4 regions of the Streptomyces sp. NBC_00019 genome follow, and region 2 is predicted to be linked to each of the others. Evidence: riboswitches for the same ligand, from Rfam matches in the RefSeq annotation. Region 2 holds a riboswitch; each other region holds the start of a gene.
What was found. Region 2 has a riboswitch for cobalamin ahead of metE (5-methyltetrahydropteroyltriglutamate--homocysteine S-methyltransferase). Riboswitches for the same ligand answer to the same signal wherever they lie in the genome.
Positions count from the first base shown of each region.

Region 1: another riboswitch for cobalamin. It lies ahead of OHU89_RS16285 (prenyltransferase/squalene oxidase repeat-containing protein); the one in region 2 lies ahead of metE (5-methyltetrahydropteroyltriglutamate--homocysteine S-methyltransferase).
Region 3: another riboswitch for cobalamin. It lies ahead of OHU89_RS06715 (CbtB-domain containing protein); the one in region 2 lies ahead of metE (5-methyltetrahydropteroyltriglutamate--homocysteine S-methyltransferase).
Region 4: another riboswitch for cobalamin. It lies ahead of OHU89_RS13100 (cobalamin biosynthesis protein); the one in region 2 lies ahead of metE (5-methyltetrahydropteroyltriglutamate--homocysteine S-methyltransferase).

Region 1 is NZ_CP108302.1:3,416,430-3,421,554, reverse strand. It holds gene OHU89_RS16300 (ABC transporter ATP-binding protein) at 1-279, opposite strand, end outside; gene OHU89_RS16295 (energy-coupling factor transporter transmembrane component T) at 276-1,382, opposite strand; gene OHU89_RS16290 (SCO2322 family protein) at 1,372-2,025, opposite strand; gene OHU89_RS16285 (prenyltransferase/squalene oxidase repeat-containing protein) at 2,022-3,254, opposite strand; cobalamin riboswitch at 3,372-3,506, opposite strand; gene OHU89_RS16280 (phosphotransferase) at 3,554-4,198, shown strand; gene OHU89_RS16275 (ATP-binding protein) at 4,305-5,125, shown strand, end outside.
Region 2 is NZ_CP108302.1:9,528,716-9,533,840, reverse strand. It holds gene OHU89_RS44255 (DUF485 domain-containing protein) at 1-229, opposite strand, end outside; gene OHU89_RS44250 (carbonic anhydrase) at 752-1,474, shown strand; cobalamin riboswitch at 1,531-1,753, shown strand; gene metE (5-methyltetrahydropteroyltriglutamate--homocysteine S-methyltransferase) at 1,911-4,223, shown strand; gene OHU89_RS44240 (hydrolase) at 4,307-5,125, opposite strand, start outside.
Region 3 is NZ_CP108302.1:1,365,460-1,370,584, reverse strand. It holds gene dhaK (dihydroxyacetone kinase subunit DhaK) at 1-20, opposite strand, end outside; gene OHU89_RS06730 (DUF6479 family protein) at 131-496, opposite strand; gene OHU89_RS06725 (ferredoxin) at 603-977, shown strand; gene OHU89_RS06720 (histidine phosphatase family protein) at 1,002-1,568, opposite strand; cobalamin riboswitch at 1,664-1,817, shown strand; gene OHU89_RS06715 (CbtB-domain containing protein) at 1,856-2,077, shown strand; gene OHU89_RS06710 (CbtA family protein) at 2,102-2,863, shown strand; gene OHU89_RS06705 (acyl-CoA dehydrogenase family protein) at 3,005-4,183, shown strand; gene OHU89_RS06700 (oxygenase MpaB family protein) at 4,194-5,036, shown strand; gene OHU89_RS06695 (tetratricopeptide repeat protein) at 5,094-5,125, shown strand, end outside.
Region 4 is NZ_CP108302.1:2,726,876-2,732,000, reverse strand. It holds gene cobN (cobaltochelatase subunit CobN) at 1-94, opposite strand, end outside; gene OHU89_RS13105 (cobyric acid synthase) at 91-1,626, opposite strand; gene OHU89_RS13100 (cobalamin biosynthesis protein) at 1,623-2,564, opposite strand; cobalamin riboswitch at 2,664-2,806, opposite strand; gene OHU89_RS13095 (hypothetical protein) at 2,938-3,159, opposite strand; gene OHU89_RS13090 (anion permease) at 3,194-4,435, opposite strand; gene OHU89_RS13085 (lysozyme) at 4,580-5,125, opposite strand, start outside.

The DNA.
Region 1 (5,125 bases), 6.1 Mb from region 2:
GGACAGCGGGTCCTGGCCCACCGTCCCCACCACGTCGGCGAGTTCACGCGGCTTGTGCGTACGGGTGTCACGGCCGGCCACCGTGACGCGGCCGCGCAGGGTGCCGCCGGTGAAGTGCGGGACGAGACCGCAGACGGAGTTGAGGACGGTCGACTTACCGGTGCCGGACGGCCCCACGAGCAGGACGAGTTCACCCTCGGGAACCTCGAAGTCCACGCCCCGGACGGTCGGTTCGGCCGCCCCGTCGTACGTCACGGAGACATCCTTGAAGCGGATCACGATGGCTCCTTGTGGGGGACGTGGGGGACGTGGGGGACGTTCGGGGCGATGAAGGCCGGGAGCAGTCCGACGAGGATCGCCGCCGCGGGCCAGAGGGGCAGGGTGGGGGCGACCGGCGGGATCACGCCGGGGTGCAGGGCGGGGTCCGTCGAGGCCGCGAGGACCAGCGCCACCGCCGCCACCGCGCCGGAACCGGCGACGAGCAACGCGCGCGCGTTCCAGCGGTCCGGGCGGTAGCGGGTGCGCGGGGTGCGCCGCCCGCCGAGGCGCAGCCCCGCGAGGGCGGCGGTCGCTCCGCCGAGGAGCACGGGCATGCCGTACGTGCCGCCTTCGGCGGTGAGCAGGCCGTACGTTCCCGCGCAGATGCCGAGCAGACCGCCGAGGGTGAGCGCGGTCGTCGTACGGCGGACACGGGGCGGGACGTCGGCGGTACGGCCGTACCCGCGCGCGTCCATCGCGGCGGCGAGGGCGACGGAGCGCTCGAGGGCGCCCTCCAGGACCGGGAGTCCCACGTGCAGCAGGCCCCGGATGCCCATGTCCGGACGGCCGCGCAGACGGCGGGCGGCGCGCACGCGCTGGACGTCGGCGATGAAGTGAGGCGCGAAGGTGAGGGCGACGACGACCGCCACGCCGATCTCGTAGAGGGCGCCCGGCAGGGACTTGAGGAGCCGGCTGGGGTTGGCGAGGGCGTTCGCCGCGCCCACGCAGATGAGGAGGGTGGCCAGCTTCAGCCCGTCGTAGAACGCGAAGAGGAGTGTCTCGCCGGTGACCTTGCCGCCGAGCCGGATGCCCTGCGCCCAGTCGGGGAGGGGGAGTTCGGGGAGGGTGACGATCACATGGGTGCCGGGGAGGGGGGAGCCGAGGGTGACGGCGAAGACGAGGCGGATGAGGAGGACGGCGAGGGCGAGCTTGACGAAGGCGGAGTAGGAGCGGGACCAGGGGGCGTCGGGGCGACAGGTCACCACGACGTAGGCGGACGTGGCTATGAGGAGGGCGTGCAGGAGGGGGTTGGTGGTGCGGGTGGCCGCGACACCGAGGGAGAGGGCCCAGAGCCACCAGGCGGCGGGGTGCAGGTTCCGCAGCCGCGCAAGGTCAGCGCGCATTCCCGCGCCGCCTCGCCTGCCACACCGCTGCCGCGCCCAGGGCCGCCACGGCGGCCGCCCCCGCGAACAGACCCACCGAGGGGCCGCTGGCGGAGTCCTTCTTCTGCGCGGACGTCCTCTGCGTGGACGTCGGCTTCTTCCCTCCCGTCACCTGCTCCCCGCACCCCGTCTCCGGATACCCGGTGATGGCGCACAGCAGCGCGTTCGTGCCGTACCGCAAGGGCTTCGCCACCGTCGCCAGCGCCTCCGCCGTCGTCGCGTCCTGCGACACCACCGCGCAGGCCGTGCGGGTCGCGGGCGGGGTCTCGCCGGAGGGCGCGTCCTGTGCCGTACCGAAGTCGATGACCAGCGCCACCCGCTTCCTGCCCTCCGCCGCCGGGGTCTTCGCGCAGATCGTCGCGAAGGACGCGGTGCCACGGGGCTTCGTCGCGTCCGCGGAGTCCTCACTGACGGCGAATCGGAACCCCTGCACGTCGCCGTCGGCGGGGACGGCGGTGGCGGGGCCCTGGGTGGCGTAGGTCCAGGTGGTACCGGTGCGGTCCCAGAAGGACCAGTAGCGGTAGCCGGCGGCGTGGGCGGCCTGGGTCGCGCCGGTCAGGAGGACCAGCGCGGCCAGCAGCGGTGCGAGGGCTCGGCGGATCACGGCTGCTGCTTCTTCTTGCGGCCGCTGATCAGGAAACCGACACCGATGCCGCCGACGAGACCGACCCCGACGATCCACCAGACGCTGACGCCCTCGTCGTCCTTCTCGGCCGCCTGGTCGTCCGCCCCCGGGGACGCGCTCTCGGCGGCGGAGGGCACCTTCTCGGGCGCGGGGCCGGTCGCGTTGAGCAGCTTCACCAGGTCCTGGCCGCCGAAGTCCCGTGCGTCGAAGGCGTCCGCCTCGGCGGCGAGGATCAGCTGCGCGTACGCGGCCGGACCGCTCTGCTGGGCCCACTGCTCGAAGTTGGCCTCCAGCCAGCGCACGCTGTCGGCCGCCTTGTCACCCTGTCCGACGGTCGCGAGGGCGAGGACCGCATCGGCGGTGTTGCCGTAGTCGGGCTGGTCCTCGGAGCCGGGCAGCGCCGATGTGAGGTGCCCGTCCTTGGCCAGGGCCTTGACGAGGTAGGCGGCACCGTTCTCCGCGCCCTGCTCCGGGTCGGTGGCGTCCTTGCAGGTCAGGTCGGTGCCGGTGGGCTTCTCGGGCGCCCCGGCCAGTCCCTTGCCCAGCGCGCCCACCACGGCCGCCGCCGTCGCGTCCGCGTTGGCCGCGAGCTTGCCCTTCTTGTCCGGCTGGTAGGCGAAGGCGCCCTCGCCGTCCCCGGTGCAGGGCAGGGCGAACGTCAGCAGGGCGTCGTAGGGGGACTTGCCGTCCTTCACGACAGCGGCAGGCTTCTCGCCGGCCGCCGTGAGCGCGCCGATGACCACGGACGTGGAGTTCGCGTCGCTGGCCCCGCCCGGGGTGTAGCCCCAGCCGCCGTCCTTGTTCTGCACCGACTTCAACCAGGTGACCGCCTTGCCCGTCGCGGTGTCGTGCCCGCCGAGCGCGGCCAGGGCCTGGACGGCGGCGGCCGTGCTGTTGGTGTCGACCAGGAGCCCCGGGGCACAGGCCTTGGCGGTGTCGGCGCGGAAGGGGGCGAAGGCGCCGTTCGCGCACTGCTGGCCGGTCAGCCAGTCCACCGCCCCGGCGGTGGGTACGACACCCACCGTGTCCTGCGCGAGCAGGGCGAGCGACTGCCGCCACACCCCGTCGTACGTCGGATCCCCATCCCCGTACAACCCCTCCGGTATCACCACCGACGGCGACGGAGAAGGACTCGCGGCGACGGCCGGTGCGGCCGTCCCGATCACTGCGGTGGCGGCCAGGACCGCGGCGCTGCGGCGGACGTTCATGATCGGCGGGTGCCTCTCCCTGCAAGGGAGCCAGGCAGCACGGGACATCCCGGCGGCTCGGCTCCGTATACCTCGACGGTGCCGCGCACCGGCCGGTTGCCGGTGCCCGTGAGCCGGTCACAAGTACCGACACGGGGCGATCCGGCTCGCCGCCCCCCGGCAGGAGACGGCTCACGGTTGCGGGTCAGCGCCGGAATTGCACCGGCTTCCCCCCGTACGGGTGTGATGACGACCCGGCCACTCTACCGGCCCGTAGCAAAGCCCCTGAGGGGTGGCTGTGGGCCCGGTAGGTTCCCGGCATGGGGATCATCACGGGGAGACTGATCGGCTCGGGGCGGGCCTCGGACGTGTACGAGATCGACGAGGCGTGGGTGCTGCGGCGGGCTCGGGACGCCTACGGCGACGCGCTCGTCGAGGCGGCCGTCATGGAGCGGGTGCGCGGGCACGGGTATCCGGTGCCGCGGGTGCGCGTCGAGGACTGCTCGTCCACCGAGCTGGTGATGGAGCGGCTGCACGGGCCGACGATGCTGGGGGCCTTCGCCGCCGGACGGATCGACGCGCGGGAGGCCGGGGTCGTACTGGCCCGTCTCCTACGGCAGTTGCACGCCCTGCCCGGCCGTGTCGTCCACCTCGACCTGCACCCGGACAACGTCATGCTCACCCCCGCCGGGCCCTACGTCATCGACTGGGCCAACGCCGAGGAGGGCGATCCCGGGCTGGACTGGGGCATGTCGGCGGTGATCCTCGCCCAAGTCGCTGTGGGGGACGAGACGTTCGCCGAACCGGCGCGCGCGATGCTGGCCGCGCTGCTCGCCGATGCGTCGTCCCTGACCGACGACGGACTGGCGGAGGCGCGGCGCCGGCGGGCGGTCAATCCGACGATGAGCCGACGGGAGGTCGAACTCCTCGGGGAGGCGGAGGACTTGATCCGGTCACTGATCTGATCGGGTTCGTTCGTGAAGTGGCGCGACACGGCCACTTCAGGTGATCACGCCGTCCGGTTCGGTCGGACGGCGTGGGCGCGTGGGCGCCACGGTCAGACTGTTGCCCGTGCCCAGCGAGAAGACTCTCCTCGGGAACCTGCCGCCCGATCCCCGCGGCTTCGTCGGACGGCAGGACGAACTCGGCTGGCTCGCGGAGAAGTTGGAGCCCGGTGGCGGCACTCGCCTGGTGACCCTCGTCGGTGTGGGAGGGGTGGGCAAGACGCGGTTGGCGCTGCGGGCGGCGGAGCGGGTGGGGGCGGTGTATCCCGACGGGGTGTGGCTGGTGGAGCTGTCGCCGGTGCGGGCGGCGGGCCAGGTGCCGCTCGCGGTCATGGAGGCGGTGCGGCTGTCCGACCAGTCGGCCGGGTCGGTGGCCGAAGCTCTCGGCGACTGGATGTCGGACAAGCGGCTGCTGCTGATCCTCGACACCTGCGAGCACCTGCTGACGGACTGTGCGGCCCTGGTGGCGGACCTGCTCGCCGGCGCAGCCGGGCTGCACATCCTCGTCACCAGCCGTGAGCCGCTGGACCTGCCGGGGGAGCGGACGCTGGAGGTCGACCCGCTGCGGGTGACGGACGCCGAGACCCTGTTCGTCCAGCGCGCGGGCCTCGTCCTCGACGCCACCGCACGGCGGCAGGTGGCCGACATCTGCCGCAGCCTCGACGGCATTCCGCTCGCCATCGAACTGGCCGTCGCCCGGCTGGCGCTGTACTCGTTGGACAAGCTCCATGAGCTGCTCTCCGACCGGCTGCGCTCCCGCTTCGACGTGCTCACCCGGGACGAACGGAGTGTGGACGGTCCGCCCCGCCACTGGACGCTGCGGACCACGATCGGCTGGAGCCACGAGCTGTGCGCCCCGCTGGAGCGCCTGCTGTGGGCACGGCTGTC
Region 2 (5,125 bases):
GGTGGTGCACGAGGTAGCGCCACACGATGACGCCCATCAGCACGAACTGCCCGAGCCCCAGGGTAAGTCCCAGGGTGAGCTGGCCGCCGAGGGTGCGGTTCATCAGTGCGGGAACGAAGCTGGACAGCAGGACGTACATCAGGAATCCGCCGACGGCGCCGGCCGTGGCCCGCACTCCGAACTGCCGGTGGGCGCGGCGGAGTGTCCGGTAGGCGGGATCGTGCGCCACCGATGACCGCTCCGTGGATTCGTGGGGGGTTTCGGAGTACGGCGGCGGCGCGCCGAACGGCATGGAGTGCCGTGACACAATGCACCTTCTTCGCTGCTTTGCGCGGAGGCAGGCCAGAGCCACGCTCTGTGCGGACTTCGTGGGGGATTTGTGAATCAGAAATTCGCGTGATGCGAATTGCCACAACGGGGTCGGGACGGGGATTCTCGCAGCGCCCACGTTGAACTATCAACGGGACGAACAAGGCCGATTCCCGCCCTGACTCATTCACACGCTCCGGCGTCCGCGACGACTCCCGCGCAGCCTGCGGAAAGGGCTCTCCAGGGATCAGGTCTGAACCTTCTCTCGAGCCAGGTTGTCTCAAATGCAGCGCACAGCAAGGCAGTTGCCGAGGCCGCCGCACCAAGGACGGCACCAGGGAAGACCAAGATCCACCCAAGATCACGTCACGCTTTCCCCGCGCTTCGCCATGGTTTGGCAACGCGACGGACCGGTGCCGGACTCGGTCATACGTTCGTCGCCGTGAACTCTCAAGACACTCCCCACAGAGCCGGGCGCCGCGCACTCCTGCGCGCCGGGCTCACCGGTGCCGCGGCTCTCGGCGCCGGCCTCACGCTCGGCGCGACCCCCGCCTCGGCCACCCCCGGCACGCGTCCTCGACCCGGCACTCCCGACCAGGCGCTGCGGGAACTGGCGGCGGGCAATCTGCGCTGGCGCACCTACCGCGAGCGGCACCCCGACGAATCACCCGCCGTCCGTCAGGCCCTGGCGACGGGTCAGCATCCCTTCGCCCTCGTTCTCGGGTGCATCGACTCCCGGGTGCCCCCGGAGCTCGTCTTCGACCAGGGCCTCGGCGATCTGATGACGGTGCGCAGCGGCGGTGAGGTGCTGGACGAGGCCGTGCTCGGCAGTGTCGCGTACGGAGTCCTCGAACTCGACATACCGCTGGTGCTGGTCCTGGGGCACCAGTCCTGCGGCGCCGTGAAGGCCGCCGTCGAGACCGACATCTCCGGTGCGCAGCTGCCGGCCCACATCCAGTACCTGGCCGACCAGATACGACCGAACATAGACCGCACCAAGGACGGCGACGCCCGCGTCGACGCGACCATCGACGCCAACGTCCGGGCCGTCCGCTCCCGCATCGCCGAGGAGCCCGACCTCGCCGCGAAGGTGGCCGCCGGTGAACTGGCCGTCGTAGGGGCCCGGTACGAGCTCACGACCCAGCTCGTGCACCGCATCTCCTGAATCGGAGACGGGGGCGCCGCCGGTGAACTCACCGGCGGCGCCCCCGTCTTCGTGTATAGGCTGAGCACGCAGCTGGTTCGCCCTGTCCGCCAGGCAGGCGCGTCGTAAGAGGGAACCCGGTGGGAATCCGGGACTGCCCCGCAGCGGTGAGCGGGAACGACCGCCGTCACACGCACTGGACCCGGCAAGCGGGTCTGGGAAGCGACGGCCACTAGGTGCCTCGTACGTCACGAGGTGTGCCCGCGAGTCCGAAGACCTGCCACTGCCCGTGTACGACCGACTCGTACACGGAGATCCCGGTGACCTCGTGGGCGGGTCGGCGAACACTCAAGGCGGGCACGGCTTTTCGTGCCATCGCCCGGAGTGCCGTATGCCCTTCGCGTTCTCCCCCGTCGCCGGGGTCGTGCTACGAGAACAGCTCGCGAAGGAGAGTTCCGTGACCACCGAGTCCGCAGCCGCGGCAGCGCACGCCACCGTGTACGGCTACCCGCGCCAAGGCCCGAACCGGGACCTGAAAAAGGCGATCGAGGGCTACTGGAAGGGCCGCGTCACCGCCGACGCGCTCCACCGGACCGCCACCGACCTGCGCCGTTCGAACTGGCGAGAGCTGGCCGACGCCGGCCTCCACGAGGTGCCGACCGGCACCTTCTCGTACTACGACCACGTCCTGGACACCACCGTCATGGTCGGCGCCATCCCCACCCGCCACCGCGACGCCGTCGCGGCGGACGCACTGGACGGCTACTTCGCCATGGCCCGCGGCGGCCGGGACACCGCGCCGCTGGAGATGACGAAGTGGTTCGACACCAACTACCACTACCTAGTCCCCGAGTTGGGGCCGGACACCGTCTTCGCCGCGGATGCCTCGAAGCAGGTCGCCGAGGTACGGGAAGCCCTCGCGCTCGGTCTGGCCGCCCGGCCGGTCCTGGTCGGCCCGGTCACCTATCTGCTGCTGGCCAAGCCCGCCCCCGGAGTCTCCGCCGACTTCGACCCGCTGACGCTGCTGGACCGGCTGCTGCCCGTGTACGCCGACGTCCTGTCGGATCTACGGGCCGCCGGCGCCGCGTGGGTACAGCTGGACGAGCCCGCGCTCGTCCAGGACCGCACCCCGGCGGAACTCAACGCCGCCGCCCGCGCCTACCGTGAACTCGCCGCTCCGGCCGACCGGCCGAAGCTGCTCGTGGCCTCGTACTTCGACCGCCTCGGACAGGCCCTGCCCGTGCTGGCCAAGGCACCCGTCGACGGGCTCGCCCTGGACTTCACCGGCCCGGCCGCCGCCAACCTCGACGACCTCGCCGCCGTGGGCGGACTGCCGGGCAAGCGGCTGGTGGCCGGGGTGGTCGACGGGCGCAACATCTGGATCAACGATCTGGAGAAGTCACTGTCCACGCTGGGCACCCTGCTCGGCCTCGCCGACCGGGTCGACGTGGCGGCTTCCTGCTCCCTGCTCCACGTCCCGCTCGACGTCACGGCCGAACGCGACATCGCCCCGCAGATCGCCCGCTGGCTCGCCTTCGCCCGGCAGAAGACGTCCGAGATCGTCACCCTGGCACACGGCTTGGCCCGCGGCACCGACACCATCGCCGCCGAACTCGCCGCGAACCGCGCGGACCTGGCCTCCCGCGCGGCCTCCCCCATCACCCACGACGACGCCGTGCGCACCCGGACGGCCGCCGTCACCGATGCCGACGCCCGCCGCTCACGCCCGTACGCCGAGCGTGTCCTGGCCCAGCGCGCCCACCTGAAGCTCCCGCCGCTGCCCACGACGACCATCGGCTCCTTCCCCCAGACCGGCGAACTGCGCACGGCACGCGCCGACTTGAAGGCCGGACGCATCGACACGGCGGCGTACGACCAGCGCATCGAGGCAGAGATCCGCGAGGTGATCTCCTTCCAGGAGAAGACCGGCATCGACGTCCTCGTGCACGGCGAGCCCGAACGCAACGACATGGTCCAGTACTTCGCCGAACAGCTCACCGGCTACCTCGCCACCCGGCACGGCTGGGTCCAGTCCTACGGCACCCGGTACGTCCGGCCACCGATCCTCGCCGGCGACATCTCGCGCCCCGAACCCATGACGGTGCGCTGGACGGCGTACGCCCAATCCCTCACCGACCGCCCGGTCAAGGGCATGCTCACCGGTCCGGTCACCATGCTCGCCTGGTCGTTCGTCCGCGACGACCAGCCCCTCGACGAGACCGCCCGCCAGGTCGCCCTCGCCCTGCGCGACGAGGTGAACGACCTCGAGTCGTCCGGCACTTCGGTCATCCAGGTCGACGAGCCGGCGTTGCGCGAGACCCTGCCACTGCGGGCCGCCGACCGGCCGACCTATCTGACCTGGGCCACCGAGGCGTTCCGGCTCACCACGGCGGGCGTACGGTCCGAGACACAGATCCACACCCATATGTGCTACGCGGAGTTCGGTGACATCGTCGGGGCGATCGACGACCTCGACGCCGATGTCATCAGTCTGGAGGCGGCCCGCTCGCACATGCAGGTGGCCGGTGAGCTGGCCGCGCACGGCTATCCACGCGAGGCGGGGCCGGGGGTGTACGACATCCATTCGCCTCGGGTGCCGAGTGCGGCGGAGGCCGCGGCCCTGCTCCGCAAGGGACTTGAGGCCCTGCCGGCCGAACGGCTGTGGGCGAACCCCGACTGCGGTCTGAAGACCCGTGACTGGCCCGAGGTGCGTGCGTCGCTGGAGAACCTGGTGGCGGCGGCACGTGAGGTCCGGGGCGACGTGTCCTGAGTGAGTCGATGGCGGGTGCGGCCGCGGGACGGATTCCGGGACCGCACCCGCCATCCCCCTTGTGTGGGCTCAGCGGGTCGGCGTCACGAGGACAGCCACTCGGTGGCGTTCAGCGCGAGCGCCGCGTTGGTGGCGCCGGTGTCGTTCCAGCCGTCGTAGAGCGTGTTGCCGGACTGGCCGGTGCCGTCGTCGATGGGTGAGCTGTCGCCCCAGAAGGCGATCTTTCCGCTGCCGAAGGTGCTGGTGGCGAAGAAGGCTCCGGTGTTGCCGGAGTATCCGGTGCGGTAGAGAAGTCCCTTGACGGCCGAGTTGTCCGCGGGCTTGAGGGTGGCCGTCGTACCGCTGGCGATCAGGCTCTTGGTGACGGTGCCGAACGAGCCGTGCAGCACCGGATTCGAGCTGTCGCTGATGGCCGACGGGTAGTCCGAGCCGATGCTGAGCGAGTCGACGGAGAAACCGAACGGGTCGGTGGAGTCGACACTGTTGTTGGTCATCAGGTCGTTGAGGATCTCGACCGCGTCCTCGCCGTCGTTGTTGCGGTCGGCGCCGGTGTGGTCGGAGATCATGAACAGGCCGCCGCCGTTCTTCACGAAGTTCATGATCGCCGTCTTCTCGGCGGTCGTGAACAGCGTGTTGGGCTCCGGCAGGACCAGCGTGTCGAAGTTCGCGAGATCCTGAGCGCCGGACCCACCGTAGGTGAGGCTGCCGCCCGACGGGAGCGTCTTCAGGCTGTAGTCGCCGGTCTGCTGAAGCGCCACGCCCCAGGAGGACAGCGCGCCCGTCCAGTCCGTCTCGCCGGAGGGCGAGGAGTCCTCACCGGTCGGGTCGGGCTGGCTGGTGGAGACGATCCAGTCGGCATTGCCGGCCGTCTCGGCGTGGGCGTTGTCGAACAGGACACGGTG
Region 3 (5,125 bases), 8.2 Mb from region 2:
ACGTTGATCAACATCTTCATGAGGACCTCCTGGTGACCGAAAGGCTGCTCCTGGCAGTATCGGTGTTCAGAAGGCGCGGGTCACGGGGGCGGCTGGTCCCGGGTGCGTCGTACGGCGTGCGGTACGGGGGTCAGCGGCCGCCGGGTCCGCCGCTGCCGAAGGAACCGCCGCTGCCCTCGCTCCACTGGGCCCGTTCCTTCTCCGGGCCGGTCCGGGTGGGGGAATTGCCGAACGCGGGCGACTGGTGCGGGGTCATCCGGCGATCGCTTCGGGGCACCTCGTCGGGTTCCCGGTTCTCCACGACCTCGCGGACGGGGCCGCCCTCCGGCAGCCGTGGCTGCTCCTCGGGGGTCGGCGGGGGGAGCTCGCGGCGCCGTAGGCGGGCACCCAGCCAGAAGGCACCGATCAGCAACGTCACGACCACGACACCCGCCACGATCAGCCCGACGCCGAGGGCGCCGCGGCCCGCGGCCACGTCCATCCATGCAGTAGTCATGGCACGCGAGTACCCCTGGCGTCCCGCATGAACCAAAACGGAAAAATCGGCCGGACCCCTGGGGAACACCGGGTTTGACACGATCCACCGCGGCTACCCGCGCGGTGTGACAACGACGACGACGCAGCAGGAGCTCTTCCGATTCCTGGAGGACCGCTTCGCGTGTGCGCAGGCGTGCACCGAGTGCGCCCGGGCGTGCGCGCTGCGGGCGAGCCTCGTGGATCCGGACGGGACCGAGCAACAGGAACTCGTACGACGCAAGGGCATCATGTGCGCGGAGGTCTGCGACGCGACCTGCCGGCTGCTGTCCGAGCAGAACCGTTTGGACGAGAACGGCATCCGCGTCCAACTGGAGTGGTGCCGGACCGTGTGCCTGGAGACCGCGCACGCCTTCGAAGGACTGCCGGGCGGCGAAGAGGGCGCGAAGGCCTGCCGGACGTGCGCACAGGCCTGCACGGACTTCATGGTCACACTGCACTGACCAGGTTCAGCCGCGGCCTCAGCCTCAGCCGAGGGTGTGTCCCAGGCGTACGTTCCAGCGCCCTGCCCTGCCGCTGAGCTCGACCGCCGTCAGCGGCGGGACATCCGTACGCCAGAACGCCGACTCCGGTGCGCCGAGCGCCCGGACGACCGCCGCGCGCACGATCTCGGGCTCGGCCACGGCGACGGTGCGCCCCTCCTGTCGGGCCGTCGTGTCCAGCCACGAGCCGACCCTTTCGCACACCGCGCGCACCGATTCGCCGCCGTGCGGCGCGGCCTCGGGGTCGGACAGCCAACGCGCCAGAGCTTCCGGCTCCTCGGCGCTCACCTCGGCCAACGTCGAGCCGCGCCACCGTCCGGCGTCCAGAGCCGCCAGCAACACGGCGTCCGTGGCGTCGAGTCCGAGCGCGGCGGCCGTCTCGCGGCAGCGCACGGTGGGGGAGCAGGCGACCCGTTCCGCCCCCGGGAGCGAGCCCGCGGCGGCCTGGGCGAGGCGGCGGCCGGACGCGTCGAGAGCGCAGCCGTCATCGAATCTGGCTTCCCGGAGCGCCTTGGTGATCGCCGGTGAGATCAACGTCACTCGGCTCGTCATACGCCCGTTCCCCCGCTCAACAGCCCCTCCAAGATCGGTACTTGACGGGCCGAACGGCCCTGGGCGGGCGCTCGGGGTGCTCCCGTGCGCTCTTGGCCGCACCTCTCCCACGCGGTACCTTCTCGTCGATATCGACGACGGTTCGGTGGAAGCCGGTGGGATTCCGGCACGGTCGCGCCACTGTATGCCGGGAACGCCCTTCGGGTGCGGGCCGGGTGAGTCAGACCCGCCCCGTCGTCCTGTGCACCACTGACATGGGACGCGAGTTCCCCCAGGAGGTACCTGCCATGGCGCAGTCCGTCGCCCCGCCGACCACCGGTTCCACCGCGGTACCCGCAAAACTGCCGATCGGCGCCATCGCCCCCTGGGCGGTCTTCTTCGGCGTGCTGATGCTGGTCCTGCTCTACTTCGTCGGCGCCGAACAGGGCGCCACCTCCCTCATCTCCGGTGAGGGGGTCCATGAGTGGGTGCACGACGCCCGCCACCTGCTCGGCTTCCCCTGCCACTGACAGCGACGAGGAAGCCCCCTGCGCATGAACTCCGCAACTGTCAGAAACCTGCTGGTCCGCGGCATGATCGCGGGCCTCGCCGCGGGCCTGGCCGCTCTCGTCGTCGCGTACTTCCTGGGTGAACCGCGCGTCGACCAGGCCATCGCCTTCGAGGAGGCCCACGCCCACGAGCACGGCGGCGAGGAACTCGTCAGCCGCACCCTGCAGTCCACCGCGGGCCTGTCCACCGGCGTCCTCGTCTACGGGGTCGCCTTCGGCGGCATCGCGGCGCTCGCGTACTGCTTCGCGCTGGGCCGGATCGGTCGCTTCGGGCCGCGCGCGAGCGCGCTGCTCCTGGCTGCGGCCGGACTGGTCTGCGTCTACGTCGTCCCGTTCCTGAAGTACCCGGCCAACCCGCCGGCCGTGGGCGACCCCGACACCCTCAACCAGCGCACCGCGCTGTTCTTCCTGATGATCGTGCTCAGCGTGCTGCTGGCGATCGGTACGGTCATCCTGGGCAAGCGCCTCGCGCCGCGCCTGGGCAACTGGAACGCCACCCTCGCGGCGGGCGCGTTCTTCATCCTCGCGGTCGGTCTGGCGTATGCCTTCCTGCCGTCGTTCAACGAGGTCCCGGAGCACTTCCCGGCGGGCCTCCTGTGGCAGTACCGGCTCGCCGCCCTCGCCGTCCAGGTGACCCTGTGGACCTCCTTCGGGCTGGTCTTCGGGCTGCTGGCGGAGCGGCTGCTGGCGCCCAGGACGGCTACGGAGAAGGCCGCCGCCGCGCGGCCGACTCCCCTGGCCCACTGAGCGGTTCAGGCGCCACCGCACCGACGAAAAGGGCTCCCGGTACTCCGGGGGCCCTTTCGTGTGCCCTCGCCATTCCCAATTTCTGGAACACGTTCTACCGTGTGCGCCGACAGGACCGGTCCCGGGGAGCCTGGAGGCGCCGTGCATCTCGAATACACGCCCGAGCAGCAGCGGCTGCGCACCGAACTGCGCGCCTACTTCGCCGAGCTGGTCCCCGAGGACTCGCTCGCCCGCCACGGCGACCGGCGTGAGCAGAAGCGCTACTACCGCGACATCATCCGGCGGCTCGGCGCGGACGGCTGGCTCGGCGTCGGCTGGCCCAAGGAGTACGGCGGACGCGGGCTGAGCGCGATCGAGCAGTTCATCTTCTTCGACGAAGCCGCCCAGGCCGGGGTGCCGCTGCCGCTCATGGCCCTGAACACCGTCGGACCGACGATCATGCAGTTCGGCACGGACGAGCAGAAGGCGTACTTCCTGCCCAAGATCCTCTCCGGCGAGATCGACTTCGCGATCGGCTACAGCGAGCCCGACGCGGGCACGGATCTGGCGTCCCTGAAGACCCGAGCGGTGCGCGACGGCGACGAATATGTCGTCAACGGTCAGAAGATCTGGACGACCAACGGCGACACCGCCGACTGGGTATGGCTCGCGACCCGTACCGACCCGGCCGCCCCGCCCCACAAGGGCATCAGCATGCTGCTGGTGCCGACCACCGACCCCGGTTACTCCTTCACCGTCATCAACACCCTCGCCGGCCACGACACCACGGCCAGCTATTACGAGGACATCCGCGTCCCCGTCACCCGCCGCGTCGGCGCCGAGAACCAGGGCTGGCGGCTGATCACCAACCAGCTCAACCACGAACGCGTCACCCTCGCCGCCCACGGCACCATGGCGATCCGCGCCCTGCACGACGTCCAGCGCTGGGCCACGGAGACCAAGCTCGCCGACGGCCGCCGCGTCGTCGACCTGCCCTGGGTGCGCCGCCTTCTCGCCCGGACCCACACCAGGCTGGAAGCCCTCAAGCTCCTCAACTGGCAGATGGTCAGCGCGGTCCAGGACGGCACCCTCACCCCGCAGGACGCCTCCGCGGTCAAGGTGTACGGCTCCGAGGCCCGCCGCGACGCCTACGCCTCGCTGATGGAGGTCGTCGCCGCGGCGGGCGCCCTGAAGGAGGGCTCGGCGGGCACGGTGCTCCACGGGGAGCTGGAACGCGGCTACCGCTCGGCCGTGATCTTCACCTTCGGCGGCGGCAACAACGAGATCCAGCGGGAGATCATCTCGTGGATCGGTCTGGGGATGCCGAGGGTACGGCGTTAGCCTTCGAGACATGGGTGATCCCGGACTGTTCACACCGAAGTCGGTGACCTGGCAGATGCACGGCGACCCGATGATGTGGGTCGCCGGTGTCCGCGCGCTCTATTTCCAGGCCCTGCACCCGCGTGCGGTGCGCGGGGTCATGCAGAACTCCGACTTCCGCAAGGACGCCTGGGGCCGGCTGATGCGTACCGCGAACTTCGTCGGCACCATCAGCTACGGCACCACCGAGGCGGCGGAGAAGGCGGGTGCTCGCGTCCGGAAGATCCACACCATGCTGTCGGCCGTCGACCCGGACACGGGGGAGCGGTACGGCGTCGACGAACCCGAGCTGCTGCTGTGGGTGCACTGCGCCGAGGTCGACTCCTATCTGCAGGTCGCGCGCCGCTCCGGATTCCGGCTCACCGACGAACTGGCCGACCGCTACATAGCCGAACAGCGGGTCGGCGCCCGCCTGGTGGGCCTCGACCCGGACGCCGTACCCGCCGACCAGACCGAGATGGACGCCTACTTCGAGAAGGTGCGCCCCGAACTGGCCGTCGGACCCGAGGCACGCGCCGTGGACGACTTCCTGCTCCGCCCGCCGACGCATCCCCTCCTCGTCCCGGCGCGTGAGGTGCTGTGGCGGCGCGTGGCACAACTGGCGTACGCCGCTCTGCCGCCGTACGCCCACGAGCTGTACGGCAGGCCGGCCCCGAAACCCGCCACCGTCACCCGCCAGTTGCGTGCCACAGGCACCCTCTTGCGCTGTGTTCCCGCACGTCTTCGCTGGCAACTCCCGCCCAAACACATCCTCCGGGCCATGTCACGGCTCGGCCCCGGCTCGCGCCCGGTCCCATACAAAGTGGGTAGATAGCTCGCCATACTGGACGGGCCAGGGGCGGGGCGAGACCATCGGGGGCGATCGCAGCAGATGGGGGACAGCAAGCTGATCCAGGGCCGCTA
Region 4 (5,125 bases), 6.8 Mb from region 2:
GGGTCGGGTTGCCGATCCGGTAGTCGGCACCGGAAGCGGCGCGGGCCGCCAGCAGGTCCGTGTCGGCGGTCGACAACAACAACACAGTGCTCATGCAGGCGCTCCCGGTGGAATGAAAGGCAGTCCTTGCGGCGCGCCGGACTCGATGAGCCGCCACAGCGCGTCCGTGTCCGCGTGCTGTTCGATGAGATCGCCGAGCCGGTCGAGCTGCTCCTCGCGCAGCGCGGCGAACGACGTGTCAGGGGCCGGTACGAAACGGCGGCCCGCGGCGGCCGCCACCTCGCGCAGGAAGGCCCGTCGGAATCCGTCCGACTCCAGCGAGCCGTGCCAGTGGGTGCCCCAGGTCTGGCCGACCCGGCAGCCGTCCAGGCTGTGTCCCTTGTCATCAGAGATGAACGCTTCTCCGCCGCTGACGTCGGCGACCCCGTGATGGATCTCGTACCCGGCGACGTGCTCGCCGAGGGCTTCGCCTTCCGGCCGGGTGAGGGTCTTGTCGCGGGCGAACCGCACCCGCACGGGCAGCACGCCGAGCCCCTCGACATGACCCCGCCGGCTCTCGACCTCGTCCTCGATGTGTTCACCGAGGACCTGGAAGCCACCGCAGATGCCGAGGACGGGCCGCTGCTCGGCGACCCTGCGCTCGATGGCCTGCGCAAGTCCCCGCTCCCGCAGCCACTCCAGCGCCCGGACCGTGCCCCGGGTCCCCGGGATCACCACGAGGTCGGCGTCGGCCAGTTCCTCCGGCCGGTCCACGAACCGCACGACGACGCCCGGTTCGGCGGCGAGGGCGTCGACATCGGTGAAGTTGGACATGAGCGGAATCGCGCAGACGGCGACCCGCAGCACGTCCTCGCCGACGGGCGGGGCCGTGTTCGACTCCCGTACGGTCCCCCGCAGGGAGACCCGGAGCCCGTCCTCCTCGTCGATGCCGAGCCCGTGCCGGAAGGGCAGCACACCGTACGTGTGCCGGCCGGTGAGGCCGTGGAGCATGTCGAGCCCGGGCTCCAGGAGGCTGACGTCCCCGCGGAACTTGTTCACGAGGAACCCGGCGACGAGGGCCTGGTCCTGCGGCGAGAGCAACGCGACGGTCCCGAAGAAGGAGGCGAAGACGCCACCGCGGTCGATGTCGCCGACGACGAGGACAGGGAGTTGGGCGTTCCTGGCGATGCCCATGTTGACGATGTCGGTCCGCCGCAGATTGATCTCGGCGGGACTGCCGGCCCCCTCGCAGATCACCGCGTCATACGTGCCCCGCAGTTCGGCGAGACAGTCCAGCACGGTGCCGAGCAACTGCTGCTGGCGTCCCCCGTGATACCCGCGCGCACTGAGCTCACCGACGGGCTTGCCGAGCAGTACGACCTGACTGCTCTGCTCACCACCCGGCTTCAGCAGCACGGGATTCATGAGCGCGGTCGGCTCGACGCGGCAGGCCTGGGCCTGCATGGCCTGAGCCCGCCCGATCTCGGCACCCTCGCGGGTCACGAACGAATTGAGGGACATGTTCTGCGCCTTGAAGGGCGCGACCTTGACCCCCTGCCGTACCAGCCACCGGCAGATTCCGGCGGTGACGACACTCTTGCCCGCGTCGGAGGTGGTACCGGCGACGAGAAGCCCACCGCCGGTCATGAGGCACGCGCCTTGAGAGCGACCCGCGCGGCGACACTGACGCCGAGCGCGAGCAGACCGACGCGACGGGACAGCCGTACGGCCCGCTCGATGTCGTGGACCTCCACGGAACGCCCCTCCTGGTTCAGCACGGGCCGGTGCTCGACGCGCCCCGCATACGACAAGGTCCCGCCGAGCCGCACGCCCAGGGCCCCGGCGAACGAGGCCTCCACGGGCCCGGCGTTGGGGCTCGGATGCTCGCCGGCGTCGGCACGCCAGGCTCGTACGGCCCCCCGCGGATCGCTCCCGGCGACAGCGGCCAGTACGGCGGTCAGCCGGGCCCCCGGCCACCCGGCGACGTCGTCGAGCCGGGCCGAGGCCCAGCCGTACCGCCGATGACGCGGCGACTTGTGCCCGACCATGGCGTCAAGGGTGTTGACGGCGCGGAACCCGAGCAGCCCGGGCACGCCACCGACGGCTCCCCACACCAGGGCCCCCACGACGGCGTCGGAGGTGTTCTCGGCAACGGACTCGACCACGGCCCGGGCGATCCCGTCGGCGTCCAGGGCCTGCGGATCCCGCCCGCACAGATGAGGGAGCCGCTCCCGCGCCGCCTCGACGTCCCCGACTTCCAGGGCACGCCCGATGGTTCGTGCCTCGCGCACGAGCGAGGTGCCGCCCACGACGGCCCAGGTGGCGATACCGGTCAGCGCGACGGAGGCGACGGGGGAGGGACGTACGGCTTTCTGCGCCACGGCACCGAGCACGACGGCGCCCCCGGCGCACACCGCGGTGTGCAAGGCCCCCCAACCCCGGTGGTCCCGCCACAACACCCGCTCCACGGCACCCGCGGCCCGCCCGAACACGGCGACCGGATGCCCCCGGCGTGGATCACCGAGCAGCAGGTCACCGAGAAGTCCGGTGGCGGCGCCGTACGCGAAGACGCGATCGGCACGCATCGGCTCAGCCGGCCGTGGCGTCGGGCAGTGACCTGGTGCGGTATCTCAAACGGCAGGCGAGCATGGCGATATGTCCTCACTCAGGGTGTCCACGCCCTGGTTCGACGAGACCGACGACGAGAGTTCCTGGCTCCCGGGGCTACCTACCCCGGTGACAGTGGCGGGACCGCGCCGGACTTCCACCGGCTTCCTCTTCTGCCGTCGTACATGGCTCCGGCAGTCCACCATGGGCCCGGAAGGGCCGTCAACTTGCCGTTGACCTGGGACGGGAGAGTGTGCTGAGGCCCACATACGGGGGGTTGCGGACGTGACAAAAACGTGGGGTGCGGGACGGAGAACCGTCCCGCACCCCACGGGGTGTTCGCTCGTCGCGTCAGGCGACGATCAGATAGATCCCGTACGTCACCGCCGCCGCGCAGGCCGCGAAGCAGGCGTACGCGCCGGTGACCGCGAGAGCCGCGGATCCGCCCTGTGCGGTGGCCCGTTCCTGGCGGGAGAGGCCCATGATGCCGAGGGTGAACAGGGCCACGAGGGCCACGGTGACCACGAGGCTGACGCCGAAGACGGAGCCCAGCGCTTCCCAGTCGATCTTCATGTCGGTGATTCCTTCGTTCCTGGGTGCGGCGGGCTCAGACGGCGGCCGGCGGAGCGGCGGGCTCCGGGGCTGCGGTCGGGGCCGGGATCGTGGCCGTGAGGTCCTCGGTCACCGTGCCCGCCGGGGGAGGGGTGACCGCGGCGATCGCCGTCGTCACCACGCCGGCTGGCTCCTCGTCGCTGTCGTTGACGTTCGTGTGGTCGATGACCTCGCGTCGCGAGAGCTTCCAGATCGCCGCGCTGGAGGCGATGAGGAAGACCGCCACGACCGCCGTGCCCCAGTCGCCGAGGCCGGTGACCCACTCCGCCAGTGCGCCCACCAGGGCCGCGGCCGGCAGGGTCAGGCCCCACGCCACGAACATCCGCGTCGCCGTGGACCAGCGGACGACGCCGCCCTTGCGGCCGAGGCCCGCGCCCATCACCGCACCCGAGACCGAGTGCGTGGTGGAGAGGGAGAAACCGAGGTGCGAGGAGGCCAGGATGACCGTGGCCGCGCTGGTCTGGGCGGCGAAGCCCTGCTGCGGCTGGAGGTCGGTCAGGCCCTTGCCCATCGTGCGGATGATGCGCCAGCCGCCGAGGTAGGTGCCGAGCGCGATGGCGAGACCCGCGGAGAGGATGACCCAGGTGGGCGGGTCGGAGTCGGGAGCGACGGCGCCGCCGGCGACCAGGGCGAGGGTGATGATGCCCATCGTCTTCTGCGCGTCGTTCGTGCCGTGGGCCAGCGAGACCAGGCCCGCCGAGGCGATCTGGCCGGCGCGGAAGCCCTTCGCGGCGGCCCTGCCGTCGGCCTTCTTGCTCATGGAGTAGGAGAGGCGGGTCGCGAGCATCGCGGCGAGGCCCGCGACGATGGGCGCCGCGATCGCCGGGATCAGGACCTTGGTGATCAGGACGTCACCGTGGACCGCGCCCATGCCCGCCGAGGCGATGGTGGCGCCGATCAGACCGCCCATGAGGGCGTGCGAGGAGCTGGAGGGGAGCCCGACCAGCCAGGTCAGCAGGTTCCAGAGGATCGCGCCGACCAGGGCGGCGAAGATGACCTCGGGACGTATGCCGCTCTCGTCGACGAGACCCTTGGAGATCGTGTTGGCGACCTCCACGGAGAGAAATGCGCCCACAAGGTTCAGCACGGCGGACATGGCCACCGCGACCTTGGGCTTGAGTGCACCGGTCGAGATGGTCGTGGCCATCGCGTTGGCGGTGTCGTGAAAACCGTTCGTGAAATCGAACGCAAGTGCGGTTACTACCACAATCGCGAGGATCAGCGAGAAGTTTTCCATTTACCCAGGCAATCGTTCGAGCGTCATTGGCTGGTCGAACGTAGGTAACCAGGGTGAACGGAAGATGAACTGAGGCGGGCCGCACGGTGTCTGGAACCGAGGGATTCCCCTCCGATCCTCCAGCGCGGCCCAACCGCCGCACGGTTACGAGCCCCGGGCGAACTTCTTCAGCTGTGCCAGGGACCCGTTGAAGAGATTCTGATCACCCGGCAGGCTGCCGCTGTTGTCGTACTGCCAGATGGTCCAGTACCCCCATCCGGTCGGCAGCGCCCCGGCGTCCGCCGAGTTGTAGCGGGCCACCCACAGCGCGTGGTTCGAGGCGAAGGCGCCGCTGCCGCCGGTGCAGGTGTTCCACCAGTGGGCGGTCGTGTAGATCACCGGGCGGCGCCCGGTCAGCCGCTTCACCTCGTTGCTGAAGGACTTGATCCAGCTGACCATCCTGGCCTTCTTCAGGCCGTAGCACTTGTGCTTGCTGTCGTACGGGTTGTACTCGATGTCGAGCGCCGGCGGCAGCGTCCAGCCGTCCGCGCTCCAGCCGCCGCCGTTGCGTACGAAGTGCGCCGCCTGTGCCTTGCCCGACGACTTGTTCGGCAGGGCGAAGTGGTAGGCCCCGCGGATCAGGCCCGCGTTGCGCGCGCCGTTGTACTGCTGGTTGAAGTGCGGGTTGCGGTAGGTGTGGGACTCGGTCGC